3 linked regions of the Rudanella lutea DSM 19387 genome follow. The protein of the gene in region 1 interacts with the protein of each later gene in a pairwise test. Links are inferred from orthologs where the notes say so. Each region holds a gene or a part of one and is shown in the gene's direction. Other genes may lie near its edges.

Region 1 (3,052 bases):
TTTTTGCCAATACCTTTCAGCGCCCGCTGCCGAACCTGAATCGAAAGAGCATCGACCGTAGCCGGAGCTGCGGGGCTCGCTTCCGGCCCAATGCCATAATACAACAGTGGAAACCGTTGCAGCCGCGTGCGGCCAATAAAAAGCCAGCGGTCGCGGTGGCCATACAAAGCATTATCGATGTTGAACCCGTACTGACCGCGCAGGGTCACAAACGTAAAGGCATTGATCTCGCTCAGTCGGTTGGCTTTATAGTCGCCCCGGGCGTGGTAGAGATACAGGGTGGATACGCCCAGTTCGAGGCTGGTTTCGGGTGCGTAGGTAGCCGTCGGATACACCAGAAAGCGGGGCTTCTCGGGCGCGGTGGTATCGTTGGTAAATTTGCCCAGATACCGGCCCAGCAACGTATGCGGTTTCACCACCTGCGCGTTTGCCTGGGTACCAACAACGGTAAGCCACAGCAGGAACAGAAAAATTCGGAAAGAACAGCGTAGAGGTCGTGGTATCATTTCATCTGTTTTAACGCCCAAATACCCGGTCTGGTTATGTACGTACCCTAACCAAAATGCCATTCCCCAACAAAAAAGCGTCATTGTGCCGGGAAGAATCAAAATCTGAACGAAATTCGCCCCGCGAACGCTTTATAAATGAATGGTTTCCCACTTGATGAGAGGCCATCGAACATACGACTATTACCCTATGCAAGAATACGACGTTATCTTTATCGGCGCCGGACCGGGTGGTTACACGGGCGCTATTCGTTGTGCTCAATTGGGCCTCAAAACGGCCATTATTGAAAAATACAACACCCTCGGCGGCACCTGCCTCAACGTTGGCTGTATTCCATCGAAGGCCCTGCTCGACTCATCGGAGCACTACTACAATGCCAGCCATACCTTTGCCGAACACGGTATTAAGCTCGATAATCTGGCCGTGGATCTGGGGCAGATGATCAAGCGCAAGCAGGAGGTTGTCGATCAGACCACGAAGGGCATCGTTTTTCTGATGAAGAAAAACAAGATCGACACGTACTTCGGTCTGGGCTCATTTGTAGACGCTAACACCGTTAAAATTGCCAGGAACGAAGGGGGCGAAGAAACCATCAAAGGCAAGAACATCGTCATCTCGACCGGCTCGAAGCCTATGGCGTTCCCATCGATGCCACTCGACAAGGAGCGTATTATTACCTCGACCGAAGCCCTTAAGCTGAGCGAAGTTCCCAAACACCTGATTATTATCGGGGCGGGCGTAATCGGGGCCGAGTTGGGGTCGGTGTACGCCCGTTTGGGTGCAAAAGTGTCGTTTGTCGAGTTTGCGGATTCAATGATCCCGACCATGGACAAAACCATGGGTAAGGAACTGCAAAAGGCCGTTAAAAAACTGGGCGCCGACTTCTATTTCAACCACAAGGTAACCTCGGTAGTACGCAATGGCGATGAGGTGACTGTAAACATCGACACCCCCAAGGGCGAGCAAATGACGCTCACGGGCGACTATTGCCTTGTTTCGGTAGGTCGGAAACCATACACCGAAGGCCTGAATCTGGAAGCGGCCGGTCTGAAAACCGACAACCGGGGCAAGATTGAAGTCGACGATAACCTCCGCACGGCCGTACCGCACATCTTCGCTCTGGGCGACGTGATTCGGGGGGCTATGCTGGCGCACAAAGCCGAAGAAGAAGGCGTATTTATTGCCGAAACCATTGCCGGTCAGAAACCGCACATCCACTACCGGCTCATCCCGAACGTGGTGTACACCTGGCCTGAAGTAGCCGCCGTAGGTTACACCGAAGAAGAACTGAAGGAATTAGGCAAATCGTACAAAACCGGGTCGTTTCCGTTTAAGGCGTTGGGCCGCGCCCGCGCCAGTATGGACATCGACGGGCTGGTAAAAGTATTGGCCGACAAAGAAACCGACGAGATTCTGGGCGTTCATATCATTGGTCCCCGCGCTGCCGACATGATTGCCGAAGCCGTAGTAGCTCTTGAGTACCGGGCCTCAGCCGAAGACATCTCGCGCATGTCGCACGCCCACCCGACCTACACCGAGGCCTTCAAAGAGGCTTGTTTGGCCGCTACCGGCAACCGGGCTATTAATATGTAAAAGAGGAGAAAGGAAAATGGAGGAAGGGAGAAGGGTCGCAAGTGTGCCGTTCTCCCTTCCTCCATTTTCCTTTCCTCCTTCCTCCGCCTTCTCTACACACTTCCGAAACGGGCGTACGCCTGTCGTTCGAGTTCTTCGCGATGATCGGGGTGGGCAATCTGAATAAGTGCCCGCGCCCGTTGCCGCAGGTTTTGCCCATACAGATTAGCAATACCGTACTCAGTCACAATGTAGTGTACGTGTGCGCGAGTGGTAGTCACGCCCGCCCCTTCTTTCAAAAACGGCACAATCTTGCTGAGTCCTTTGCTCGTGACCGAGGGCAGCGCAATAATCGGTTTACCTCCTTCCGAAAGCGACGCCCCCCGCACAAAATCCATCTGCCCGCCCACGCCTGAGTATTGCATGGTTCCGATGGTATCGGCACACACCTGACCGGTCAGGTCGACTTCGATGGCGCTGTTGATAGCGGTCATTTTAGGGTTACGCCGGATATTGACCGTATCGTTGGTATAATTGGCCTGCTTCATCACCACGGCCGGGTTGTCGTTGATAAAATCGTACACCCGCTGCGTTCCCATGACAAAACTCGATACAATTCGGTGAGGCAATACCGCTTTGTGCTCACCCGTGATAACCCCACGCTCAACCAGATCGATTACCCCATCGGAGAACATTTCGGTATGAATACCCAGCCCCTTGTGGTAAATCAGCTCGGCTAAGGTTGCGTTGGGAATCCCCCCGATACCGAGTTGCAGCGTAGCGCCGTCTTCCACCAAACTGGCTACGTGTTGCCCAATTTTGTGGTCAGTTTCGTCGATCGTACCGGGGTGAACTTCGTAAATAGGCTCATCGACCTCAATGGCGGCATGAATCATCGACGCCGGAATCATACCGTCTCCGTGCGTACGAGGCACGCGGGGGTTTACCTGCGCAATCACGTACTTGGCCGCCC
Region 2 (3,207 bases), 420 kb from region 1 along the record:
GGACACCGTCCACGTACGAATCGGCTTCGGGGAGTAATTCGTGGCCTTGTTGGTACGCTTCGGTGCGTGTGAAAAGCCGGGTCAGGAAAGCGGCTATGTAAAACTCGTCCTGTTTCATGGCGGGTTTTGGAATGATTCGCCCCCGAACAAACTCGTAGCTGCCTTCGTGGATGTGCTGCCGCTCCCATAGTTCAAATTCGGCTACGGTCTGTAGATTAGAAGGGAACGATAGGACAGATTGAGTGGGGGTAATCATGACGTTGCGTGGCTTCTGTGTAAGTCAAAGATACGAATTTTCAGACCTGCCCTCAACCAAATTATTTCGTACTTTTGATTGTTATATAAGGACGTTGGACACTGAGTCCTGGGCGTTAGACTGATGCTATGGTCTAAGCGGTTACCACTCAGCTTCCAGCGTCTTCATTATCTATGATCGACTATATTTCGAGCTTAAATGACCCCCAGCGCGAAGCCGTTACCCACGGCAACGGGCCGTTGATGATTATAGCCGGGGCGGGGTCAGGAAAAACCCGTGTGCTTACTTACCGGATTGCCTACCTGATCGAAAACGGGGTCGATCCGTTCCGGATTCTGTCGCTGACGTTTACCAATAAGGCTGCTGGCGAAATGCGGCACCGGATTGAGAAGGTGGTCGGGAGCGAGGCCCGCAATATCTGGATGGGGACCTTCCACTCGGTTTTTGCCAAGATCCTCCGCATTGAGGCCCGGGCCATTGGCTACACCAGCAATTTTTCTATTTACGATACCGACGATTCTAAGTCGTTGCTCCGGTCTATTATCAAAGAGATGGGGCTCGACGATAAGGTGTACCGAGCTAATAGTGTGTTCAGCCGGATTTCGGCGGCCAAAAACCGGCTTATCGGCCCCGAAGATTACCTGGCCAATCCGGTTATCAAGGCCGACGACGAATCGGCGCGGATGCCCGAGGTGGGGCGTATCTACAAAGAGTACGCCCGGCGTTGCTTTGCGGCCAACGCTATGGACTTCGACGATCTGCTGTTCAATACCAACGTCCTGTTCCGCGATCACTTAGATATTCTGAACAAATACCAGCACAAATTTCAGCACGTGATGGTCGATGAGTTTCAGGATACCAACGTGTCGCAGTACCTCATCACGCGGAAGCTCGCGGCTGTTCACCAGAATATCTGCGTCGTAGGCGATGATGCCCAGAGTATCTATGCCTTCCGGGGGGCCAACATCGAGAACATTCTGAACTTTCAGCGCGACTACGGAAAAGACGCTGTTAAGATCGTGAAGCTGGAACAAAATTACCGCTCTACCAGGCACATTGTCGAAGCGGCAAACTCGGTGATTGCCCGCAACCGGAATCAGCTCGAAAAGAACGTTTTCACGGATAACTCGGAGGGAGCCCTGATCGACGTAATCAAGGCGTCGTCGGACAATGAAGAGGGGCGACTGGTGGCGCAGGCTATTTTTGAGGCCAAAATGCAGGACGGCCTGCGCAACAACGATTTTGCCATTCTGTACCGGACCAACGCGCAGTCGAGGGCGTTTGAAGAAGCTCTCCGCAAACTGAGCATCAAGTACCGGATCATTGGCGGTCTGTCGTTTTACCAGCGTAAGGAAATCAAAGACCTGATTGCTTACCTGCGTTTTACGGTCAATCAGCAGGACGAAGAAGCCTTCAAACGAATTATCAACCTGCCCAAGCGGGGTATTGGCGATACCACAGTAGCCAAAATATCGGTACTGGCGTCGGAGAAAAACGTACCGATCTGGGAAATTGTGGGTAACGTGAGCCAGCATATTGCCGGGCGGGCCTCCATTGCCATTGAAGGATTTTCCGATTTGATTAAGAGCTTCAATCTGCTCATCGACAAGAAAGACGCCTATGAGGTTTCGGCGCATATTGCCAAGGCATCGGGCCTGCTGAAAGACCTCTACGAAGACAAAACCGTGGAAGGCCTGGCTCGCTACGAGAACGTGCAGGAATTGTTGAATGCGATCAAAGAGTTTGTCGACAATCCCGAAAACGACGACAAAAGCCTGAGCGCCTTCCTGCAAACGGTGTCTTTGCTGACCACAGCCGACGAGAAAGAGGACGATGGCGACAACGACAAGGTGACACTCATGACCATTCACGCGGCCAAAGGGCTGGAGTTCAAGAATGTACACATTGTGGGTCTGGAAGAAGAGCTGTTTCCGAGTCAGATGATGCTCGAAAGCCGGGCGGATCTGGAAGAAGAACGCCGGTTATTTTATGTAGCCATCACCCGCGCCGAACGGCGGCTGACGATGTCGTATGCCGAGTCGCGCTACCATTATGGCCGGTTAAAAATGTGCGAGCCCAGCCGGTTTCTGATGGAGGTCGATCAGCGACACCTCAAAATGGCCCGGACGCATACCGAACGCAGCGGTTACGGGGCTACCCGGCAGGACGCCCGCGAGGGCAGCCGTACGACGGACCGTACCATTCCCGACCGCGACCGAAACGAGATGCCAACGGCCGGCTCGATGAGTTTTGTGCGGTCGTTGGCGCAGAAAACTGCCCGGACACAGTCGCCCCAGCCTGCGGTGGCACACACACCGTCGGCCGGTTTTGTGCCGAGCGATACGTCTAACCTGGCTGCGGGTATGAAGGTCGAGCATACCAAGTTTGGTTTCGGTACGGTGAAGAGTATGGATATCAACGGCACCGAACGCAAAGCCGTCATTCAGTTCGATACGGCTGGCGAGAAAACGTTGCTGCTCAGCTTCGCCAAGCTGCGGATTGTGGAGTGAGGGTAATATGCTAACTTTACTAATAAACGTAGATCATTCATGACGCTGAGTATTGCCAATATGCCAGACGTGCAGCAAACGATTGTCAAGTTTGCTAACTACCAGATGGATGATCTGGCGTTCTACGAGTTTTGCCGTCAAAATGACCACCTTAAGTTTGAGCGCAACCCCGACGGAACTATTGTAGCGATGCCCAATACAGGCGGAAAAACGGGAAACCGGAACACTAAAATTACCTCACGGCTCGACGCTTGGTCGGAGACACATGGAGGACTGGTTTTTGACTCTTCAACTGCTTTTAAGCTACCCAATGGAGCCACCCGCTCACCGGATGTTGCCTGGGTGAGCGATGCCCGATGGAACGAGCTTACCGAAGATGAACAGGAGCGGTTTCCACCGGTAGCTCCCGAGTTTGTTGTTGAGTTGATGTCTAAAACAGAT
Region 3 (2,988 bases), 140 kb from region 1 along the record:
AAGTCATTGCTGCGCCATCCGCAGGTAATCTCACCCCTGGAAGACCTCACCAAAGGGCGGTTCCAGGAGGTACTGGGCGACCCGTACGCCGACCCGAAAAAGGTGAAGCGCGTGCTGCTCTGCACCGGCAAGATTTACTACGAATTGCTGGAGAAACAGCAGGCCGAAGGTCGTACCGACGTCGCCATTGTGCGGCTGGAGCAACTGCACCCGCTGCCGCAAAAGCAGATTGACGCGGTATTGGCTCAGTACAAGAAGGCCGAGCTGGTGTGGGTACAGGAAGAACCCCTCAACATGGGTTACTACACCTACCTGCTGCGCGAAATGCCTGAGGTGCGGTTACGCCCCGTATCGCGTCCGGCGGCTGCATCGCCTGCTACCGGCTTCGCCAAAAACCACACGCAGGAGCAAGCTGCGATCGTAGCAAAAGCATTTGAATAAGCAACCAACGAACAACGAACAGTGAACAACGAACAACTGACAACGACCGGATAAAGCTCCCTAAAAATTGCTTCACCGCTCATTGTCAGTTGTTCGTTGTCAGTTGTTCACTGATAACTGAAAAAAAATGGCTGTTGAAATAAAAGTACCCGCAGTAGGCGAGTCGATCACCGAAGTAACGGTGGGCGAATGGTTGAAAAAAGAAGGTGATACGGTAAAGGTCGACGACGTGCTCTGTACGCTCGATTCAGACAAAGCGTCGTTTGAACTGCCGGCCGAAACCGAAGGCGTACTCCATATTCTGGCCCAGGCTGGCGACACCCTGCCGATTGGTGCTGTTATCTGTACCATTGAGCCCGTAGGCGCATCGGCTCCGGCCCCTGCACCGGCTCCCGAAGCGCCCAAGGCCGAGGCTCCTGCTCCTCAGCCTGTTGCGGCCCCGGCCCCCGAGCCCGCTACGCCAGCGCCGGCGGCAAGCGGTAGCCAGGTGATCGAAATGAAAGTACCAGCCGTAGGCGAGTCGATTACGGAGGTAACCATCGCATCGTGGTCGAAGAAAGACGGTGACGTGGTAGCGCTCGACGAGGTTCTCTGCGAACTGGAGTCTGACAAAGCTACGTTTGAGCTGCCCGCCGAAGCGGCCGGAACCCTCCGGATTGTGGCGCAGGCTGGCGAAACACTTCCGATTGGTGGCCTCATTGCCCGGATCGAAACTGGCGCGGCAGCTGCCCCGGCGGCTCCGGCTCCGAGTGCTCCCGCTGCTCAACCTGCGGCTGCTACCACCGCCGACGTTAATGGTCAAACGGGGTATGCCGCGCATCATGCCTCACCGGCTGCGGCCAAAATTCTGGCCGAAAAAGGGGTAGAAGCCACCGCCGTGACCGGTACCGGTGTGGGCGGGCGCATCACCAAAGAAGACGCCATGAATGCCCAGAAGGCACAGCCTGCCGCTCAACCGGCCGCTACAGCCCCCGCGCCCAAGCCAGCCGCACCGGCACCAGCTCCGGCTCCGGTAGCTGCGCCGGGTAGCCGCAACCAGCGTCGCGAAAAAATGACATCGCTGCGCCGGACCATTGCCCGCCGGTTGGTGGCCGTGAAAAACGAAACGGCTATGCTGACAACCTTCAACGAGGTTGACATGAAGCCGATCATGGACATGCGCGGCAAGTACAAAGACAAGTTTAAGGAGAAACACGGGGTGGGCCTTGGGTTCATGTCGTTCTTCACAAAAGCGGTCTGCGTAGCCCTGAAAGAGTTCCCGGCCGTGAATGCCATGATCGACGGTGATCAGATTGTATTCAACGACTTCTGCGATATTTCAATCGCGGTATCGTCGGAGCGGGGGTTGGTGGTTCCGGTGATTCGGAACGCTGAGCAAATGACGTTCCACGAGATCGAGAAAGAAATTGTGCGGTTAGCCGGTTTGGCCCGCGACAATAAACTGACCATCGAGCAGATGCAGGGTGGCACGTTCACGATCACAAACGGGGGTATCTTTGGGTCGATGCTGTCGACACCGATTATCAATGCACCCCAGTCGGCTATTCTGGGTATGCACAACATTGTGGAACGTCCGGTTGTGCAGAACGGCGAAATCGTGGTGCGGCCGATCATGTACGTAGCTCTCAGCTACGATCACCGTATTATCGACGGGAAAGAGTCGGTGAGCTTCCTGGTACGGATCAAGCAACTGCTCGAAGATCCGACCCGCCTACTGCTCGACGTGTAAGCATACACAAGTTGAAACGAATAACGCACCGAGCCGTACAGAGAACCTCCTCTGCGCGGCTCGGTGCAGCTTTTTCTGGGTAAAAGAATGGATGCTACTTATTGGAATACCCGGTACGAAGACGGCCGGACAGGTTGGGATCTGGGGCAGCTTTCGCCCCCGCTCAAAGCTATTATCGATGCCGTGACCGACAAACAGGCGGCTATCCTGATTCCGGGTGCGGGCTCGGGCTACGAGGTCGATTATTTACTCCAACAGGGCTTTACCGATGTGACCGTAATTGACCTGGCTCCGCTCGCTATCGACCGCCTGCGCGAGCGGGTGGGTACACCGGCCGGCCTGACGACCCTTGTCGGCAACTTTTTTGACCATCAGGGGCAGTACGACCTTATTCTGGAACAAACGTTTTTCTGCGCGCTCGACCCGGCCTTGCGGGTGGCCTATGCGCAGCACATGCGTGCCCTGCTGAAGCCCGGCGGGCGGGTAGCGGGCGTTCTGTTTGCTACCACGTTTCCGTTTGAAGGGCCACCCTTTGGCGGGTCGGTAGCGGAGTACCGCACCTTGTTCGAGCCGAATTTTGGTGCGGTACGTCTGGAGCCCTGTTTAGTATCGGTAAAGCCCCGGCTGGGCAATGAAGTCTGGGTTGAGCTGAGGGCCTAAGACTCGCTCATTTCGGCCCAGCGCTCGGCATCCATGGCCAGATACACGCCGTTGGTCCACCCGAAGCCGTCCTGATTGGGGTATTCGCCCCCGCCCGTGGTCAGGGCGGCATCAACCACGTTGTACTTTTCCATCATCTTGCCGGTGGCCTTAAACAC

What was found.
Region 2: the proteins of lpdA (region 1) and RUDLU_RS0112645 interact in binary tests that used the Escherichia coli proteins (3 or more experiments, as listed by UniProt). The link is inferred for Rudanella lutea DSM 19387 from one-to-one orthologs.
Region 3: the proteins of lpdA (region 1) and odhB interact in binary tests that used the Escherichia coli proteins (3 or more experiments, as listed by UniProt). The link is inferred for Rudanella lutea DSM 19387 from one-to-one orthologs.

The regions. Positions count from the first base shown.
Region 1 is NZ_KB913013.1:3,487,646-3,490,697, reverse strand. The notes cover bases 5-2,898. They hold lpdA (dihydrolipoyl dehydrogenase), read left to right. Parts: upstream 5-696; coding sequence 697-2,100; downstream 2,101-2,898. Other genes in these bases: RUDLU_RS0114370 (acetyl-CoA hydrolase/transferase family protein), read right to left, coding at 2,193-2,898; RUDLU_RS0114380 (BamA/TamA family outer membrane protein), read right to left, coding at 5-506. In the rest of the region: more of RUDLU_RS0114380, read right to left, coding at 1-4; more of RUDLU_RS0114370, read right to left, coding at 2,899-3,052. UniProt on the Escherichia coli protein: Lipoamide dehydrogenase is a component of the glycine cleavage system as well as of the alpha-ketoacid dehydrogenase complexes.
Region 2 is NZ_KB913013.1:3,069,852-3,073,058, reverse strand. The notes cover bases 49-3,097. They hold RUDLU_RS0112645 (ATP-dependent helicase), read left to right. Parts: upstream 49-429; coding sequence 430-2,766; downstream 2,767-3,097. Other genes in these bases: RUDLU_RS0112640 (Uma2 family endonuclease), read left to right, coding at 2,806-3,097; RUDLU_RS0112650 (Uma2 family endonuclease), read right to left, coding at 49-256. Outside these bases: more of RUDLU_RS0112650, read right to left, coding at 1-48; more of RUDLU_RS0112640, read left to right, coding at 3,098-3,207. UniProt on the Escherichia coli protein: A helicase with DNA-dependent ATPase activity. Unwinds DNA duplexes with 3'-5' polarity. Translocates on single-stranded DNA with 3'-5' polarity. Initiates unwinding more efficiently from a nicked substrate than double-stranded DNA.
Region 3 is NZ_KB913013.1:3,624,079-3,627,066, forward strand. What follows is about bases 40-2,869. They hold odhB (2-oxoglutarate dehydrogenase complex dihydrolipoyllysine-residue succinyltransferase), read left to right. Parts: upstream 40-568; coding sequence 569-2,170; downstream 2,171-2,869. Other genes in these bases: RUDLU_RS0114955 (2-oxoglutarate dehydrogenase E1 component), read left to right, coding at 40-441; RUDLU_RS0114965 (methyltransferase), read left to right, coding at 2,258-2,830; treF (alpha,alpha-trehalase TreF), read right to left, coding at 2,827-2,869. Also shown: more of RUDLU_RS0114955, read left to right, coding at 1-39; more of treF, read right to left, coding at 2,870-2,988. UniProt on the Escherichia coli protein: E2 component of the 2-oxoglutarate dehydrogenase (OGDH) complex which catalyzes the second step in the conversion of 2-oxoglutarate to succinyl-CoA and CO(2).